One region of the Micromonospora sp. B9E7 genome, then DNA from elsewhere that is predicted to be linked to it. Evidence: riboswitches for the same ligand, from Rfam matches in the RefSeq annotation. Region 1 holds a riboswitch; each other region holds the start of a gene.
What was found. Region 1 has a riboswitch for cobalamin ahead of cobN (cobaltochelatase subunit CobN). Riboswitches for the same ligand answer to the same signal wherever they lie in the genome.
Positions count from the first base shown of each region.

Region 2: linked by a shared signal. The riboswitch ahead of ABGB10_RS02240 (acyl-CoA thioesterase) and the one ahead of cobN (cobaltochelatase subunit CobN) in region 1 are both predicted to bind cobalamin.
Region 3: linked by a shared signal. The riboswitch ahead of bluB (5,6-dimethylbenzimidazole synthase) and the one ahead of cobN (cobaltochelatase subunit CobN) in region 1 are both predicted to bind cobalamin.

Region 1 covers NZ_JBDPLX010000029.1:17,441-23,753, reverse strand. The annotation lists gene ABGB10_RS30610 (magnesium chelatase subunit D family protein) at 1-645, opposite strand, end outside; gene cobN (cobaltochelatase subunit CobN) at 642-4,310, opposite strand; cobalamin riboswitch at 4,593-4,722, opposite strand; gene ABGB10_RS30600 (MBL fold metallo-hydrolase) at 5,065-5,781, shown strand; gene ABGB10_RS30595 (hypothetical protein) at 5,793-6,128, opposite strand; gene ABGB10_RS30590 (RNA polymerase sigma factor) at 6,278-6,313, shown strand, end outside.
Region 2 covers NZ_JBDPLX010000001.1:513,196-519,508, reverse strand. The annotation lists gene ABGB10_RS02245 (copper resistance protein CopC) at 1-1,899, opposite strand, end outside; cobalamin riboswitch at 2,029-2,243, shown strand; gene ABGB10_RS02240 (acyl-CoA thioesterase) at 2,363-2,875, shown strand; gene ABGB10_RS02235 (zinc-dependent alcohol dehydrogenase family protein) at 3,046-4,032, shown strand; gene ABGB10_RS02230 (hypothetical protein) at 4,065-4,346, opposite strand; gene ABGB10_RS02225 (hypothetical protein) at 4,624-5,304, shown strand; gene ABGB10_RS02220 (signal peptidase II) at 5,414-5,926, shown strand; gene ABGB10_RS02215 (LUD domain-containing protein) at 5,915-6,313, opposite strand, start outside.
Region 3 covers NZ_JBDPLX010000016.1:136,356-142,668, reverse strand. The annotation lists gene ABGB10_RS23795 (S1 family peptidase) at 1-1,236, shown strand, start outside; gene ABGB10_RS23790 (hypothetical protein) at 1,295-2,002, shown strand; gene ABGB10_RS23785 (hypothetical protein) at 2,129-2,650, opposite strand; gene ABGB10_RS23780 (amidohydrolase family protein) at 2,877-4,064, shown strand; gene bluB (5,6-dimethylbenzimidazole synthase) at 4,151-4,780, opposite strand; cobalamin riboswitch at 4,810-5,010, opposite strand; gene ABGB10_RS23770 (PHB depolymerase family esterase) at 5,104-6,313, opposite strand, start outside.

The DNA of each region.
Region 1 (6,313 bases):
CCCGAACCGGTCGAGAAGCTGGGGTCGCAGCTCCCCCTCCTCCGGGTTCATCGTGCCGACCAGCAGGAACCGGGCGGCGTGGCTGACCGAGACGCCCTCCCGCTCGACGTGGCTGCGGCCCATCGCCGCCGCGTCGAGCAGCAGGTCGACGAGGTGGTCGTGCAGCAGGTTGACCTCGTCGACGTAGAGCACCCCTCGGTGTGCGGCGGCGAGCAACCCCGGCTCGAAGGCGCGTACGCCCTCGCCGAGGGCCTTCTCCAGGTCCAGTGAGCCGACCACCCGGTCCTCGGCGGCGCCCACCGGCAGCTCGACGAGGCGGGCCGGGCGGGTCTCGGCAGTCGCGCCGGCCGGGTGCGGCCCGTCCGGGCAGGCCGGGTCCGGCTCGGCCGGGTCGCAGCCGAAACGGCAGCCGGCCACCCGGCGCACCGGGGGCAGCAGCGCGGCGAGCGCCCGTACGGCAGTGGACTTGGCCGTCCCCTTCTCACCCCGGACCAGCACCCCGCCGATCGCCGGGGACACCGCGTTGAGCAGCAACGCCAACCGCATGTCGGCCATGCCGAGCACCGCACTGAACGGATAGATCACTGGACCTTCTTTCGTTCGCGACTGCGGGGCTCGCAAAACCGGCTCACTCCTCGCGCTCACACCCGGTCCTCCAGGTCGCCCTCGCTGGCCAGGTACGTGTCGCGCAGTCGGTCCAGGGTTGCCGGTTCCGGTTTGGCCCACAGCCCCCGGTCGGCGGCCTCCAACAGCCGCTCGGTGATGCCGCGCAGCGCCCACGGGTTGGACTTCTCCAGGAACTCCCGGGTGGTCTCGTCGAAGAGGTACGCGGCGGCGAGGTGCTCGTACATCCAGTCGTCGACGACGCCGGCGGTGGCGTCATAGCCGAACAGGTAGTCCACGGTGGCGGCCAGCTCGAACGCGCCCTTGTAGCCGTGCCGGCGCATCGCCGCGATCCACTTCGGGTTGACCACCCGGGCCCGGAACACCCGCCGGGTCTCCTCGCCCAGGGTGCGGGTGCGCACGTCGTGCGGCATCGCCGAGTCGCCCACGTACGCCTGTGGGGACGTGCCGGTGAGGTGGCGGACCATCGCCACCATCCCGCCGTGGTACTGGAAGTAGTCGTCGGAGTCGACGATGTCGTGCTCGCGGGTGTCCTGGTTCTTCACCGCCACCGCGATCCGGGCGAAGGAACGTTCCATGTCGGCCCGCGCCTCCCGCCCGTCCAGGCCGCGGCCGTAGGCGTAGCCGCCCCACACCGCGTACACCTCGGCCAGGTCGGCGTCGCTGCGCCAGGTCCGGGCGTCGATCAGCGGCAGCAGCCCCGCGCCGTACGCCCTGGGTTTCGAGCCGAAGATCCGGGCCGTGGCGCGCCGCTCGTCGCCGTGTTCGGCGAGGTCGGCGGCGACGTGCGCGCGAAGGTAGTTCTCCTCGTCCGGCTCGTCCAGGGCGGCGACCCGCCGGACCGCGTCGTCGAGCAGCGCCACGACGTGCGGGAACGCGTCCCGGAAGAAGCCGGAGATGCGCACGGTGACGTCGACGCGGGGCCGGCCCAACTCGGCCGTGGGCACCACGTCGATGCCGGTGACCCGCCGGGACCGGTCGTCCCAGACCGGGCGGCAGCCCAGCAGCGCGAGCACCTCGGCGATGTCGTCGCCCTGGGTGCGCATGGCGCTGGTGCCCCACACGGTCAACCCCACCGAGCGGGGGTACGCCCCGGTGTCGGCGAGGTGCCGGGCCAGCAGCGAGTCGGCAAGGGCCACCCCGACGTCCCAGGCGTTGCGGCTGGGGATGGCCTTCGGGTCGACGGAGTAGAAGTTGCGGCCGGTGGGCAGCACGTTGACCAGGCCCCGGGTCGGTGAACCGGACGGGCCGGGCGGCACGAACCGGCCGTCGAGCGCCCGGAGGGTGTTGGCCAGCTCGTCGGTGGTGCGGTCCAGCCGGGGTACCAGTTCGGTGGCGGCGAAGTGCAGCACCGCCGCGACGTCCGGGATCGGCTGGCCGGTGACCTCCGCGACCACCGCGTCGACGGTGTCGGCGTCCCAGCCGAGCGTCTCCATGCCGATGACCAGCCGCCGGGCGAGGGCCTCGATCAGGTCGACGGCGTCGGCAGCGGTGCCGGCCGGGCCGTCCACCACCTCGGTCAACGCGCTGGGCAGCGCCAGCCGCTTTCCGGGTGACGCGAGCAGCGCCTGCTCGTCGAGGGAGTACGCGACGGCGAGGGCCTGCCGCAGGCCGGGCAGGGCGCGGGCGCCACCCCAGATCTGGGGTGCGCGCAGCACCGCGAGGACCAGGTTGACCCGGGGCTCCCCGCTGGGCGCGTCGGCGAGGATGTGCAGGCCGTCGCGGATCTGCACGTCCTTGACCTCGCAGAGGTACCCGTCGAGGTGCAGCACGAAGTCGTCGAAGTCGTCCGCGTCGGGCATCGCCTCGGCGTGCAGGTCGTGGTGCAGTTCGGCGGCGCGCACCAGGTCCCAGATCTGCGCCCGCACGGTGGGCACCTTGGCCGGGTCGAGGGCCTGCACCGTGGCGTACTCGTCCAGCAGTTGCTCCAGTTTGGCCAGGTCGCCGTAGGTCTCGGCGCGGGCCATCGGCGGCACCAGGTGGTCGATGACCACGGCGTGTGCCCGCCGCTTGGCCTGGGTGCCCTCGCCGGGGTCGTTGACGATGAACGGATAGACCAGCGGCAGGTCACCGAGGACCGCGTCGGGCGCGCAGTCGGCGGCGAGACCGAGGCCCTTTCCGGGCAGCCACTCCAGGGTGCCGTGCTTGCCCAGGTGCACCACGGCGTCCGCGCCGAAGCCGCCGTCGGCGGCCGACGCGGCCAACCAGCGGTACGCGGCCAGGTAGTGGTGACTCGGCGGCAGGTCCGGGTCGTGGTAGATGGCGATCGGGTTCTCCCCGAAGCCGCGTGGCGGTTGGATCAGCAGCACCACGTTGCCGAAGCGCAGCCCGGCGAGAACGATGTCGCCACCCTCGGTGTACAGCTCGCCGGGTGGCTCACCCCAGTGTTCCCGCATCCGCTCGCGCAGCTCGGCCGGGACCTGGTCGAACCACCGCCGGTACGTGTGCCCCGGTATCCGGGCCTCGGCGGCGGCCAACTGCTCCGGGGTGAGCCACTCCACGTCGTGGCCTCCGGCGGCGATCAGCGCATGGATCAACGCGTCCCCGTCGGTGGGCGGCGGCGCGTCGCCCAGGTCGTAGCCGTCCTCGGCCAGCGCGGCGAGCAGGCGGACCGCCGAGACCGGGGTGTCCAGCCCGACGGCGTTGCCGACCCGGGAGTGCTTGGTGGGGTACGAGCTGAGCACCACGGCGATCCGCTTGTCGGGGTTGGGCAGGTACCGCAGCCGGGCGTGGCGCACCGCGATCCCGGCGACCCGGGCGGCCCGCTCGGGATCGGCGGCGTAGACCGAGAGGCCGTCCGAGTCGATCTGCTTGAACGAGAACGGCACGGTGACGATCCGGCCGTCGAACTCGGGGATGGCCACCTGCATCGCGGCGTCCAACGGGGACAGCCCGGCGTCGCTGTCGGCCCACTGCGCACGGGTGCTGGTGAGGCAGAGCGCCTGGATGACCGGCACGTCCAGGGCGGCCAGGGCGCCGACGTCCCAGGCGTCCTCGTCGCCGCCTCCGGAGGCATCCGCGGCGACCGCGCCGCCGGCCGCGAGGACAGTGACCAGCAACGCGTCGCAGCGGGCGAAGAGCCCGAGCGGGCCGGCGCCCGTGGTGAGCCCGCGCAGCGAGCCGCAGAAGATCGGCAGCGGGTTGCCGCCGGCCTCGCGGACCGCGTCCGCGAGCACGTCGACGAATTCGGTGTTCCCGGCCAGCGCGTGCGCACGGTAGAAGACGATCCCCACGGTGGGCCGCTCCGGATTGGTCGGGTACTCACGGTGCACGCCGTACGCCGGGGTGGGTGCGGGTGGGGCGAACCCCTCGCCGGTGAGCAGCACCGTGTCGGAGAGGAACCGGGCCAGCTGCCCCAGGTTGTCCGGCCCGCCCTCGACCAGGTACGCCAGCGCCTGGGTGACGACCCCGGACGGCACTGTGGAGATGGCCATCAGTTCCGCGTCGGGCAGGGCCTCGCCGCCGAGCACGACCGTCGGCACGCCGGAGGTGAGCACCGCGGCGAGGCCGTCCGGCCAGGCCTGTCGACCGCCGAGCAGGCGTACGACGACGAGGTTCACGCCGTCGAGCAGGGCGGGTACCTCGTCGGCGGTGACCCGGGCGGGGTTGGCCAGCCGGTAGTCGGCACCGCTGGCGCGGGCGGCCAACAGGTCGGTGTCGGCGGTGGAGAGCAGCAGGATGCGCACGGCAGGCTCCGGGGAGTGACGCCCCGGCCACCACGAGGGTGACCGCGACGATGCGGGTGGGTGCGGCGTCAGCCGGTACGACGGCGGCGCGGACGGCTCGCGGGCGCGAGCGGCGGGGCCGGTCGGCGGCGGGCGGCGCTCAGCTCAGCGGGGCGTAGCCGGTCGCGGGCGCGGTGAAGCGCCCACCGCGCGAGTCATGACGATGTTCGTCGATGAATGAGACGCCGTGCGTCATCGGGTCCTCCTCGGGTGTCCACGCCCTGGGGTACGTCCCGACGGCCGAAGTATCCTGGCTTCCGGATCGATGCTCTCCCCCGGCCTTCCAACCGCAGACACACGGCCGTGACTCACGAGGGGGGATCGCTCCCCGGTGACAGTGGCGGGACCGCGTCGGAATCGCACCGACTTCCTTCACTGCCGTCAGGCCGCGAATGCTGCCACACCCCTCCGCTGCCGGTCAACGCCGGTCCGGCCCCGCCAGGCGGACGGCACTCATCGAGCTTCGGCGATCGGTGCGAGCGCGACCCCCGCACGGCGCAATGCCCCAGATCAATGCCCGCCGTCCTTTGCTCTGCTTACCTATGTGCACCGGTGACGCTGCGTGTCCGGTGCCTATAGGTAGGCAGAGCAAAGGACGGTCGAACGAACTCTGACCTGCGCCGATCACCCGGCAGGGCGGCGCCGGGCGGCACCGTCACCTAGGATCGGCGAACGCCACACCAGTGTCCGTGATCAATCTCGGAGGTCGATCACCTTGGCCGCCCCGCAGTTCCACCACCTGGCGGGCCGGGTCTGGCTCTGCCCGGGCGATCCCGACCCGGAGGCGGTCCAGGCCAGCGTCGCCGTCGTGGCCGACGAGCGCGGCAGTGTGATGATCGACGCCGGGCAGAGCCTCACGCACGCCCGCGAGATCCAGGCCGCGCTCGCCGCGGCCGGGCTGCCGCAGCCGCGCTGGCTCGTCTACACCCACCACCACTGGGACCACGTCTGGGGAGCCTGCGCCTGGCCCGGAATCGAGATCGTCGGACACGAGACGGCCGTGCCGCTGCTGCGCGCCGAGGCCACCCGACCGTGGAGCCACCGCTATCTGGACGAGCAGGTACGCGCCAACCCCCGCCTCCGCCCGAGCTTTCAGGCCCGCGCTCGCGCGATGGCGTCCTGGGAAGGCTTCGCCATCCTGCCGCCGACCCGGACCTTCGCCGACGTGGCCGAGCTGCCGGTCGGGGTTCGGCTACGCCACGTCGGCGGCGGGCACGCACCGGACTCGACCGTGGTGCTGGTGCCCGACTCGGGGGTCATGCTGCTGGGCGACTGCTTCTACCCGCCGCCGGCGCACCTGCGTCGGCCGGAGGACGGCCTCGACCTGGGCCTGGTCCGTCGACTTCTCGACGACGACTACCACTGGTACGTCTCCAGCCACGCCGAGCCGATGACGCTCGAGCAGGCCCGCTCGGCCGTCGAGGACGCCTGAGCAGGCGAGTCTCAGCGGGCGTGGCGTTCCGGGTGGGCCCGGCTCCAGGTCCGCATCCGCTCCGGGTAGCCGGTGCGCGCCGCCTCGTACAGCGGCACCGAGTGCTTGCGGGCGATGGCCCCCGCCGCGCGGGGTGTTCCGGTACGGCGACGGATCCATTCGCCGTCGTGCGCGATCGCCATCACCGTGGTGTCCGTCGCGGTGGTCTCCGGCTCCAGGTAGAACTCCACGCCCCGCCGGGTGGCCACGAACTCCTCCAGCGCCGCGAGGTCGTCCCGAGTCGCCTCCCGGTCCAGTTTCGTCGGGGTCGCCTCGGCACCCCGTGACCGGCGATTGAACCAGCTCATGCCCAGCCCCTCTCCTCGACACCTCTCCCAGTGCAGCACCGGATCCTGGCAATACGCTGCACGCCGGGTGGGAGCAACCTGACCCACGCCGGGTGGAACCCGCGACGGGTGGGCGGTGTCATGAGTGTGATCCGAACGGAGGCCACCCCCTGGACGACGACGCTCTCGTCACCCGCGCTCGGGCC
Region 2 (6,313 bases), on a different contig from region 1:
CAGGTGCCCGTACGCGCCCAGGTAGCGCTCCAACTGCACGGGCGCCGTCGAGCCGGCGCGCTGGACCTGGAACTGCATCGGCGCCGTCACTCCCACGGTCGGGGTGCCGCCCATCGACACCGCGTACGGTCCGGCCGTCGCCTGTGCCTGCGCGGGCGGCAGCGCGGCGGGGGTGTGTGCCCCGGGCACGGTGTGGTCGACGCCCAGCACGAGAGGCAACTGCGCGCCGTTGGCCGCGGTGACGGAGAAGTCGGCGTAGACGCGGTAGCCGCCGGGTTGGGCCAGCGTCAGGGGGACGCTCCAGGTGCCGTCGGGGGCCATCGTCGGGTGCACGTGCTGGTAGCCGGTCAGGTCGCGGCCGACCACGATCATGTGCAACGGCTTGTCGTGTACGACCGCGAAGCGGGTCGCCGGCTGCCGGTCGGTCCCGACGATCCGGAAGCGGTAGTCGGCGCGTACCCCGGCGGGTTGGGACCGCTCCAGCGGTTGCAGGGTGTACCCACCGGCGCTGACCGTCGTGCCGGTCGCCAGCGTCTCGCCCGCCGCGCCGTCACCGCGATGCGTGTGCGGCCCGGTGCCCGCCGGGTGTTGGTGCCCGTCGGTCGCGGACGCCGCCTGCCCCGAGTCGGGCGGACCGCCCGACGGCTGTCGGGCGGTGGTCGCCGGGCTCTGGTCGCCGGTGCCGATGCGGGCCAGCCCGAACCCGGCAAGCAGCGCGATCACCAGCCCGCCGACGAGCAGCGCCAGGTGGCCGTTGCTCAGCCGCGACCCGGGTGTCACGGCGGTGAGGTCCGTGTCGGGCCGTGCTCTGGGGTCGACAGTCGACTCGTCGTCAGCGGTGGCGGTGGCCTTCGCCTCCTGATCGGTAGGCGTCGGATCGGCCGCGACGCCCGCGCGGGCCGTGACGACCGCGGTGCCCGTGCGCGCCGCCGGCACGGTGACGGGTCGCCGCTTACCGCCCGTGGGCTGCGCACCGACGCCGCTCGCCACGCCGGCACTGCCCGCGGAGGTCTTGCCCGCAGCCGTCTTTCCCGCGACGGCCCTGCCCCCGCTGGTCTTGCCGGCGGCGGCCTTGTTCGTGGTACGGGCACCGCCGCCGCGTCGACCGGAGGTCGCCGGCGAGGTGCGGCCCCGGCCGGTGGGTTGGCCGGTGGACCCCGTCCGCCGACGCCAGACGACGAATCCGGCCACCGCCACGGCCGCCGCGACCGCCACCGCCCAGCCGACCCAGGCCGGTGCTCCGGAGCCGCCCTCGTCGGTCGACCCGGTCGGCGGGGCCGCCGCGGCCCCGGACGGCGGGGTCACCGGCTGCGCCGAGGTGGTCGGCACCGCCGACGCCTGCCCGGACGACCCGTGCTGCTCGCTGGCGGCCACCAACGCCGGGTCCGGCTGGGTCGTCGGTGGGCTCCACCCCTTGGGTGCCGCCGTCACCCGCCCGTTGTAGCGGAAGGTCAGCGTGCCCCGCACGGTGTCGCCGTCCGAGGCGACCGACAGGTAGCTCACCGAGTACTGGCCCTTGGCCGGCAGGTGGGTGACGGCCACCGCCGCAGGGAACCCGGTGGTGTACTCACGTGGCTCGAACTGCCCGTTGACCAGGAAGTACTCCCGTACCGGCTGGTCCAGCGGCTTCGGCTCCCCGTACGACCAGCCGTTGTCGACGCGGACGCCGCCCGGAGCGGTGACCGTGAAGAACGCGTTGGGCGCGGCCTTCTCGGTGAAGAAGAGCTGCACCGACGTCAACGGCTCGCTCACCGTGGCGCCACCCGCCGGCGTGGACATGGCGAGAGTCCCGTGAGCCGCGGCGGGTTGGGCGGACGCGAGGAGAGCGACCGCCGAGGCGAGGAGGAGCGCGAGGACGCCCGAGAGCACCCGCCCCGGAGTCTGAGGGAGACGACGCATCTGAATATCCTGACCGGAGTGAGGCTTTTTTCAAGAGCTGGCGATCTTTTTCCTCACATGGCAAAAGCCGACGATGCCGCGCCGCTGTCTCCGCACCGTGCCCCCGGTGCCGCGACTTCCCTGGCCAGCTATGCTGCGGGCGGCGCTGGTTCGCCCCGTCGTGACCGGCAGGGCGTCGTAAGAGGGAACCCGGTGGAAGTCCGGGACTGCCCCGCAGCGGTGAGTGGGAACGAACGCCGTCATCAGCACTGGGCCGTCGGCCTGGGAAGCGACGGCCGGTAGGAGACCGGCACGACCGGTCAGGCCCGCGAGTCCGAAGACCTGCCTGCGCTGCGCACACGACCGTGTGCGCCGCCGTCGGCCTCGCGGGTGGGCTCAGCGGGTGACGTGCCGTACGTCGGCGCGTCCTCGTCAGCGTGTCCGCGTTCCGGTGGTGTGGTTTCCCGAGGGACGGACTACCGCTGTGCACGACACCGCCACGATCGCCGGCCGCGCGCCGTCGGCGTCGCACCTGACCCTGTCGCAGATCATGGACCAGCACCACACCAACCTGATGGGTACGGTGCACGGCGGCCGGATCCTCAACCTCATCGACTCCGTCGCCGGTGTGGTCGCCGCCCGGCACTCCGACGGGCCGGCGGTGACCGCCGCGATCGACGAGACCGCCTTCCTGCGCGCGGTACGGGTCGGCGACGTCGTCCACGTCGACGCCCGGATCACCTGGGCCGGACGCAGCTCGATGGAGGTCGCGGTCAAGGTCACCGCCGACCGGTGGGACCGGGCGGTGCCGCCCACCGACGTGGCCACCGCCCACCTGGTCATGGTCGCCGTCGACGACGACGGCCAGCCTCGTACGGTGCCGCCGCTGCTACCGGAGACCGACGGGGACCGGCGTCGGTACCGGGAGGCGGAGATCCGCCGCGAACACCGGTTGGCCCTGCGGCGGGCGCTGCTCGACGGCGCCGAGGACGGCTGAGAGCCGCTCGGGCTGTCCGTCGCGACGTTCCCCGGGTGGCTCGCCGCGATCGTCGCTCGTCCGGCCGGGCGCGCCGGATGCGGACGCAGGACAACCCGGATGTCGCCCGGCCGGCAACCCAATTGGATAGCGTCCAGGTGATGTCTAGATCACGGAGGGTGTGAACCGTCATGCGCGCTGCGGTGCTGCGGGAGTTCGACAGTCCACTGATGGTGGAGGACGTCGATCAACCCGCTCCCGGGGCGGGGCAGGTGCTGGTGCGCGTCATCGCCAGCGGGGTCAATCCACTCGACACGAAGATCCAGGCAGGAAAGGCCGCGCACGCGCGCGTCCAGCCGCCCGCGGTGCTCGGACTGGACCTGGCCGGCGTCGTCGCCGCGGTCGGCGCGGAGGTGGCCGGGTTCGCGCCGGGAGACGAGGTGTACGGGCTGTGCGGGGGAGTGGGCGACCTGCAGGGGTCGCTGGCCGAGTACGCCGCCGTGGACGCCCGGTTGCTGGCCGGCAAGCCGAGCAGCCTCTCGATGCGAGAGGCCGCCGCACTGCCCCTGGCGGCGGTCACCTCGTGGGAAGGGCTGGTCGACCGCGCCGGGGTCCGCGCCGGGCAGAAGGTGCTGGTGCACGGCGGTGCCGGCGGTGTCGGACACGTGGGTGTGCAACTCGCCCAGGCAAGGGGCGCCGAGGCGTACGCCACGGGAGGCCCGGCGAGCGTACGGGTGATCGAGAGCCTGGGTGCCGTGCCGATCGACTACACCTCGACCAGCGTCGAGGAGTACGTCGAGAGGCACACCGGTGGCGAGGGGTTCGACATCGTCGTCGACAACGTCGGTGGCGCGACGCTCGACGCGTCGTTCGCGGCGGTACGCACCTATCACGGGCACGTCGTCAGCGCGCTGGGCTGGGGGTCGCACTCGCTCGCCCCGCTGTCGTTCCGTGGCGCGACCTACTCCGGCGTGTTCACTTTGCTGCCGATGCTCACCGGACGGGGCCGCGAACACCACGGCGACATCCTGCGCGAGATCGCGACGCTGGCCGATGCCGGTGCCCTGCGCCCGCGACTGGATCCACGCACGTTCACGCTCGACACGGTCATGGACGCCCACCGGCTGGTCGCCGACGGCACCGCCGAGGGCAAGGTCATCGTGGACGTCGCCGACTGAGCGGGGAACGGTCCGCTGCGTTGGCCGGGTCGTCAGGTCCGCGCCGGTGACCTGCTGTCCAGGTCGACGATCCGGTCCGCCCAACGGTCCAGCAGGGTCTGGTCGTGGCTGATGACCAGGACGCCGGCCCGTTGGGTCCGCTGGTAGTCGCGGATGGCGGAACCCGCGCCCGGCTTCCAGCCAGCCGCGTCGAGCAGCGCGCTCGCCGCCGTCGGCTCGGCGGTCGGCGCGCCGACAGTCGAGGGCTCGGCGAACTCGCCGCCGGCTGAACTGTCCGGGGTCGCCGGGGCCGAGCAGGCGACGAGGACGAGCATCCCGGGCTGCTGCGGTCGACGCCACGAGGCGCCGGAAGGTCGGACGGATACCAGTTGTCTGCGTCATGAACAGGGAGTCCTACGTCCGGCCCGTGGCACCGCCCGCGCATCCGCACCGGCCAACGGATTGATCAACGAACTGTTCATGTCGCTGTTTTGTCCCACACACCGGCCCGGACCTGCGCGTTTCCCGGCAGTCAGCAGGGTGGTCGCGAATCGTGTCAGCACAATCCTGGAGCTCTCCTTGTCCCTGCTTCGACGTCGACGACGAAGCGCGGTGACGGTGACTCCGCTGACGGTCGTCGCCGTCGCGGCGGCCGTCCTGGCGCTGCCGTCCCCGGCGGCGGCGCACCCGTTCGGTGACCCGCAGACCGTGTCCATCACGCTCGACGAGCAGCGGCCCGACGTCGTGCGGGTGCGCTGGCGGGTCGGCGGCCCCGACGACCTGACACTGCTCGGAGTCTCCCTCGGCCTGCTGCCGACCGACCGCGTCCTGCTCGACGGCGCGGTCGACTACCGGACGACCGATCCCGCCGTCATCGCGGCGTCCGAGCAGTTCCCCGCGTACCTGCTCAGGCAGATCACCGTGGCCGACGGGGCGCGGCCCTGCCTCGGCGCTGTCGCGCCGCTGAAGGCCCTGGCGAGGACCGGTGCGACCATCGACTACACCTGCCCGGGGCCGGTCGGCACGGTCACCGTCGCGGTGCGGATGCTCACCGACCTCAACCCCGCCTACCGGGCGATGGCGACCGGCCCCGGCGGGCAACGCGCGGTGTACGGCTCCGGCGAGGACTCTCACGACTGGACGCTCGCCGGTGCTGCGCCGGCCGTCGGCAGCACCAACCGTGGCCGCAGTGCCGCCGTCCAACTCGCCGCCGTCGTCGGGGGTGCGCTGCTGGTCGCGGTCGGGGCCCTGCTGGTGTCGCGCCGACTGCGCCGACGGCGAGTCGTGGCATGACCGCGACCACAGTCCTCTCCGCGTCCCTCTCGGACGCCGGGTCGTCCTCTCCGACAGGACGGCTCGCCGCCGGTGGTGACGGTCGCGCTCGACCGGCTAGGGTTCCGGGGTGTTTCGCGCCGTCGTGTTGATCGCTGCTGTGGTGCTCGCCTCGGATCAGGCCACGAAGTACTGGGCCGAGTCCGCACTGTCGGACGGGCAGGCCATCTCCCTCGTCGGTGACCTGCTGCAACTGCGGCTCGTCTACAACCCGGGCGCCGCCTTCTCGATCGGTGCCGCGTACACCTGGATCTTCGCGGTCTTCGCGGCGGCGGCCGTGGTCGCGGTGACGGTCGTGGCGCGGCGGGTCACGTCGCGTCCGTGGGCGGTGGCGCTGGGGCTGGTGCTCGGCGGTGCGACGACGCACCTGCTGGACCGCCTCTTCCGCGAGCCGGGGTTCGCGCGCGGGCACGTGGTGGACTTCATCGACTACGCCGGGTTCTTCGTCGGCAACGTCGCGGACATCGCGCTGGTGGTCGGCGTGGGCATCGTGATGCTGCTCAACCTGCGCGGCGTTCCGCTGCGGGAGACGACCGCACCGGGCGAGACCCGCGATGACGAGCAGGTGCCGTCAGGCTCCTGAACCGACCAGCACGACCTCCAGTCGGCGTGGACCGTGCACGCCCTCGACCCGGTTGAGTTCGATGTCGCTGGTAGCGGACGGGCCCGAGATCCAGGTCAGCGGCGCACGCGCGTCCAGCCGGGCCAACGCCTCCGGCAGCAGGCCGACCACCTGGTCGGCGCGGACGACGCAGATGTGCCGGTCAGGCACCAGGGTGAGCGCCCGCCGGCCCTGCGCCGGGCCGGCGTCGAGGACGATGGTGCCCGTGTCGGCGATCGCCACGGCGCAGCCGGTCAGGACCGCGTCCGTCGCGTCCAGCGCGGCCGGTGACAGCGGGGGAGCGTCGGGGCACACCTGTCCGGCGTAGCCGGCCAGCCAGTCGGCGGGGACGTCGGTGGGGACGGCGAG
Region 3 (6,313 bases), on a different contig from region 1:
GACCTGGCCGTAGGTAAGGTGAATCGGGATGCCTACGACGATCTGCTCACCGTCAAGAGCTCCACTCAGCAGCTTCTGATGTACGCGGGCAATGCCGCTGGTGGTTCGTTCAACGCTGGTGTGCAGGTCGGTGCGGCGTGGGGGTGCTGCAAGCAGCTCACCTTGGGTGAGTTCACCGGTGACAGCTACGACGATCTGCTCACGGTGCAGTCCTCGTCGGGCAAGCTGGTCCTCTACGCGGGCAACGCCGCTGGCACCACCTTCGACCCAAGCGTCGACACCGGCACCGGCACCACCTGGAACAGCACCTCCTACCTTGCCGCAGGGCAGCTCGACGGTACGGGCCCCGAAGACCTACTCGCAGTCGACAGCGCAACGGGCCAGACCTGGATCCACCCCCGGACCGATCACAGCACCTGGGCAAACCGAGTCCAGCCGGCCGGAAAGGTGTGGGCACCCCAGCCCTACGAACTGAACCAACTGGTCACTGGCGAATTCACCCGGGACACCTACACCGACATCATTGGCGTCGACGCGGCCGGAGTCCCGTGGCTGCACCCTGGAACCTCCAGCGACACGTTCGGCCCGCCCATCCAGGTCGGTACCGGCTGGGGCAGCTATCGGGAGTTCGTCGTCGGTCGTCTGAACCGGGATGCCTATGACGATCTCGCGTTGATCGACAGTGGCGGGGTGTTGTGGCTGTATCCCGGCACTGCCGCCGGCGGGGCGTTCGGTGCGCGGGTTCAGATTGGTGCCGGCTGGACGAGTGATCTTCGTGACCTGGCCGTAGGTAAGGTGAATCGGGATGCCTACGACGATCTGCTCACCGTCAAGAGCTCCACTCAGCAGCTTCTGATGTACGCGGGCAATGCCGCTGGTGGTTCGTTCAACGCTGGTGTGCAGGTCGGTGCGGCGTGGGGGTGCTGCAAGCAGCTCACCTTGGGTGAGTTCACCGGTGACAGCTACGACGATCTGCTCACGGTGCAGTCCTCGTCGGGCAAGCTGGTCCTCTACGCGGGCAACGCCGCTGGCACCACCTTCGACCCAAGCGTCGACACCGGCACTGGAACAGACTGGGCCAACCGGACCGAACTCACCGCCCTCAGTTTCGGCCAACACCCCGGGGATGGCCTGATCAGCAGGGATTCGGCAGGAGCATTCGTGCTCCACGAGTCCCGGACCTCCGGGGGCGTCGACTGGCCGGACCCGACCAGGTTCGGGCCTCGCGACTATTAGTAGAAACCGGTGTCACGCCGGCAAGGATGTGCGCTGAGGATCCCCAGCTCGTATAGAGGTGGGGACCCTCAGCGCGGTTCCAAAGGAGCTAAGCCATGCGGTCGTCGCTGATGCTGTCATCCCCAGCGACAACGGACTCTTCCTGGTCCGGGACGTCGATGCCGACAACTTCGAAGCTCGGTTGGCGGCCTTTCAGGCATTCCCCATTCCCGGCACCCGCCGCAGTACCTCATCCGGCTCTGGCCCGAAGCGGCATGATCACGTGGTGATTTTGTGGCCTACGTGGGGCGATTGGTTGGGGACCCTGCCGCCGGATGTCCGCGATGCTGCTGTGTCGCTCGCGGAGAGGTTCAAGGAGCTTGGAGCCCAAGACCCGGAGGAGTGGGCCAGGTCGGAGCTCAGCGAGAACATTCCGCAGCTGGCTCGGTTCATGGTTCTGCGCGCCCTGTGGCGGCAGGCGATATCTCCGTGGATGGATACCAGTGCTCTGTGCGACGTGGCCGCCGCGCAGCGGTTGATTGAGGCAGGCGCGGATCCCCACGATGTGCTGCTGGTCGCGCGAGCCGGAGCGTACGAGGCGGTCGCCGCCGCAGTGCACATCCTCGACGAGGGCGGGGACCCGGAGGCGCGAGAGAGCGACCCCGGCTGGCACCTGGTCGAGACGGACGCGGAGTGCAACCCGACGGGCCGCGAGATCGGAGGGCTTCATGAGTCTCTGCTGGCGACGGACCCGGCCGGCAAAGAGGGTGCCGATCTGTGGGAGTAACACGTCCCGGCGTCCGGGATCGGCGCTGCCGTTAGGTTCAAACTGCGGCGGCAGCACGACCTTCATGGACGGTCTTGACAGGTCAACACCGATGGAACTGCAGCCGACGGTGCGTCACGTGGACGACTAAGCCGCTGTGGCTCGGGCACCGGCGGTGTGCTGGTGCGTTGCGGTGTGCCGGATGACCTGGATACCGGCGGTCGTGGTGGTCACGAGTGCCACGGACGCGGCCACCAGCAGCACGGTGGTTACGGCCAGGACGGTGCGCATGTACTCGCCCCCGTTCGCGCTGGCGGACAGGTACTGCACGGCTGCGATCAGGTTGAGGGGTACGGCGACGATCGCGCTCATCCGCCACCGCGCCGCTGGCGCTGTGGGTGCGACAGGTGGTCGGGTGCTCCGGGCCCGGATGGCCCAGTTGGCGACGCTGGCCCAGGCGGTAAGCAGCGTGAGAAGCAGCAGACAGAACGTCGCCGCGGACAGGTCACGAAGCGGCACGATGGTGTCGAGCATGTCCACCGTGCCGGACCCGTCGTGGGTCACTACGCCGATCCGGTGCTCGTACGCTGCGAGGGCGACGATGGTGTGGAAGACGTCAACGACCGTGACGGCGACCAGGGCGGTCACGGCGGTTCGGGCACCGGGCATCTACCGACGGTAGCTGAAGGGGAAACATCGCTTGAGCGCTGATTCCCCGTTCGCGCAGGGCATCCCGCCGGCTGACCCGCCAGAGGGAGGGGGGATCACCCTGGCGAGGGAGGCCGTACACCCGGTGGCCCTGCGATGGTCAGGTCATGACCGATGGTCGCCGGAGACCGAGGACGCCGCGGCGTCGGTGCTGACTGTGGCCGCGCAGGCCAGGGCTGGGGTGACGATGACCAAGCATGCTGTCCGGGCGGAACGGATGTTCGACGGCGAGCGGCTCGTGGATGGCGGGGTGCTGGTCCTGCTCGACGAAGGGCGCATCGCTGATGTGCGCCGGGGTCGGGCCGAGGCGCCGGAGGGTTGGCCGGTGCGCGAGGAGCCGGGCGGCACGCTGCTGCCCGGTCTGGTCGACGCGCACGTGCACCTGTGCGCCGATGCCGGGCCCGACGCGCTCGGCCGGCTCGCCGAGCGCGCCGAGACGGACCTCGACGCGGTCGTCGAGGCGTCACTGCGCGCGCATCTGGCGGCCGGGGTCACGACGGTACGGGACCTGGGCGACCGACGCGGCGCGGTGCTCCGATGGCGGGTTCGGGGGGTGCGTGACTACCTGCCGACGGTGCTGGGGTCGGGTGCGCCGGTCACCAGCATCGGTGGGCACTGCTGGTCGTTGGGGGGCGAGGCGAGCGGTGTCGACGGCGTGCGGGAGGCCGTACGGCTGCGGGTGGCGGCCGGGGCCGACCTGGTGAAGATCATGGCCAGCGGCGGGGTGTTCACCCCCGGCACGGACACCACCGCGCCGCAGTTCACCGACGATGAGCTGACCGCCGCCCTGAACGAGGCGCGCGACCTGGGCCTGCCGGTGACCGCGCACGCGCACGCGCTGAGCGCGGTCGAGCAGGCGCTGCGCGTCGGTGTGGACGGCATCGAGCACTGCACGTGCGTGACCGCGACCGGGGCCCGCGTCCCCGACGAACTCGCGGACCGCCTGGCCGCGTCCGGAATGGCGGTCTGCGCCACGCTCGGCACCGATCCGGCGGTGGTCACGCCACCAGAGGTGGTGGCGATGGCGGCGCGGGCCGGGCTCAGCGAGGCCGCGCTGGGTGAGGGCGCTGCCACCCTGCACCGTGCAGGGGTACGTCTGGTGGCCGGTTCGGACGCGGGCCTCGGCCCTGCGAAGCCGCACGGGATCCTGCCGGAGACACTCGTCGAGTACGTGGCCTACGGCATTCCCGCCACCGCCGCCCTCACTGCGGCCACCTCGATCGGCGCCGAGGTGTGTGGCCTGGGACGACGCAAGGGCCGCGTCCGCCTCGGGTACGAGGCCGACCTGCTGATCGTCGACGGCGATCCGACGAGCGACATCAGGGTGCTGCGCCGCCCGCTCGCCGTGTACCGCGCCGGTGACCTGGTGAGCTGATCGTGTTGGTCTCGGGCGGCACGGTGACACGTGGGTGGACTGGCGCGGCCCTGCCCCGCCAGTCACCCGGTCACTCGGTCACTCGGTCACGCGGTCGTCCAACGATCGTGGTGGATCACCGACGACACCGGGCGTCGCTGGCGCCAGCCGTGCCGCTCCAGGTCCGGCGTCTGCTCCAGATGGGTGACCGGGCCGAGGCAGAGCCACGCCACTGGGCGGACGGTGGCCGGGATGCCGAGCAGGTCGCGCAGGAACGGCTCCCGGTAGAACGAGACCCAACCGACTCCGAGCTGCTCGGTGGTCGCGGCCAGCCACAGGTTCTGGATCGCCAGACAGACCGAGTAGAGGCCGGCGTCGGCGATCGCGTGACGACCGAGCACGGCCGGTCCACCCCGCTCCGGGTCGTAGGTGACCACGACCGACAAGGTGGACTCGCGTACGCCATCGATCTTGATTTGGGCGAAGCGTTCCGCCGCGTCACGGTCGAGTGTGGCCGCGAAGGTGTCCCGTTCCCGCTCCACGTGTCGGTGGAACTGCCGTCGCAGATCGGGGTCGCGGACCAGGATGAAGTCCCAGGGCTGGGTGAGACCGACGCTCGGCGCGGCGTGTGCCGCCGTGAGGATCCGGTGCAACGTCTCGTCGGGGATCGGCGCCCCGGTGAACTGGGCGCGTACGTCCCGGCGGCGGTGGATGGTCTCGTAGAGTCCGGTGTTCACGGCAGGCTCCCGCTGCGCTCGTGCCCCTGGCAGGGCCGATGATGCGAGGCCGGTCTTCGGACTCCCGGATCTACGCTGGTCACCCGCCTTCCCAGCCGATCAGGGCCAGTGGCTGCGTCTGGTACGCGTGGGTGGCAGCTCCCCGGTCACCGCGGCGGGCCCGTGCCGGATTCACACCGGCTTCCCGATTCTCCCCACTCGCGCGGGGCACCTCGCAAGGTTTGTGCCACCGCGCACGATAGCCGAGAGGTCGCTGGTTCGATACCAGCGATTCTTCGGCCGGTGCCGATGGTGCGGCCCGATCCTTCGACCCGGACGGCGGATCACCGACGGCGGCGGGCCATCCACTGCCAGATGTGGGTGCCGTTGCGGCTCGGGTCGTTGCGGGCCACGTAGATCCAGGACCAGTGACCGGGGAACTGGTAGCCGTCCCGGACGACGTGGTCGTACAGGGTGATCAGTGATCCCGGGATGAGGTCGTGGGCGTGGATCGTGTTGGTCTCGGGTGGCACCGTGTCGTCGTCGCGCGAGGTGACCAGCCAGGTCGGGGTGCGGATCGCCGCCAGTTCCGCGTCGGTGATCAGCGGCGGGCCGTCCCCGCCGAGCGGCTCGACGACGCCGCAGATCGGCACCGACGCGGCGAACAGGTCGGGATAGGCAACCGTCATCTCCAGGGACATGTAGCCGCCGTTGCTGCAACCGGCCACGTAGATCCGGTCGGGATCGACACGCTTGCGGCGTACGAGGTCCTGGACGATCTCGCGGATCAGCGGGGCGAACCGGGGACCGTCCTCCATCCAGTACGAGGTGCTCTGCGGAGCGACGACGTACGCGCCGGAGAAGATCCGTTGAGCCTCCGGGGTGGCGAAGCCGAGCGCGCCGCGGTTGGCGCGCAGCGTGGTCTCGTTGTCGTAGTAGTCGTCGGGCAGTGAGGCACCCTCGCCGCCGCCGTGCAGCCACAGGATCAGCGGCAGCCGACCGTGGCGGGGCGACCGCTCCGGTGAGTACAACCGGTACTTCAGGCCCGAGCCCGAGACGTGATGGCTGAAGGCGTCCACCTCGGGGTTCGACAGCCGCCCCTGCACGAAGCGCGTGATGGTGACCGGCGAGCCGTGGCGCCGGACGAGCGGGGTGTTCTGCCTGATGGTGTAGTCGAGGTCCAGCCGGACGTTGCGGCCCCTGCTCACGATGTAGCCGAGGGTGCCACCGCCGGGTTGACCTTCGGCGTGGCTCAGCTCCAGCACGATGTTTCCGTGTCGGTCGAGCCTTGCCGCGGTCACCGTGCGGTCCAGGTCGTACTCGCTGAAGATCAGATCGCCGGGTGCGATCGGGATCGGGCTGGTGGCCTTGGCATGCACGCTGAACGTGCCGGGGGTCAGCTCGGCGGGGTCGATCGGCCCGAGCCGGCCGGTGTCGAGGGTGACCGAGGTGACCTGCTCACCACCGTCGAGCGTCTTCGCGTCGAGGGTGAAGCTCACGCTGGTGGGGTGGTGGTGGCCGCCGGCGTGGGCGGCGGGGCCGGGCAGCGCCAGG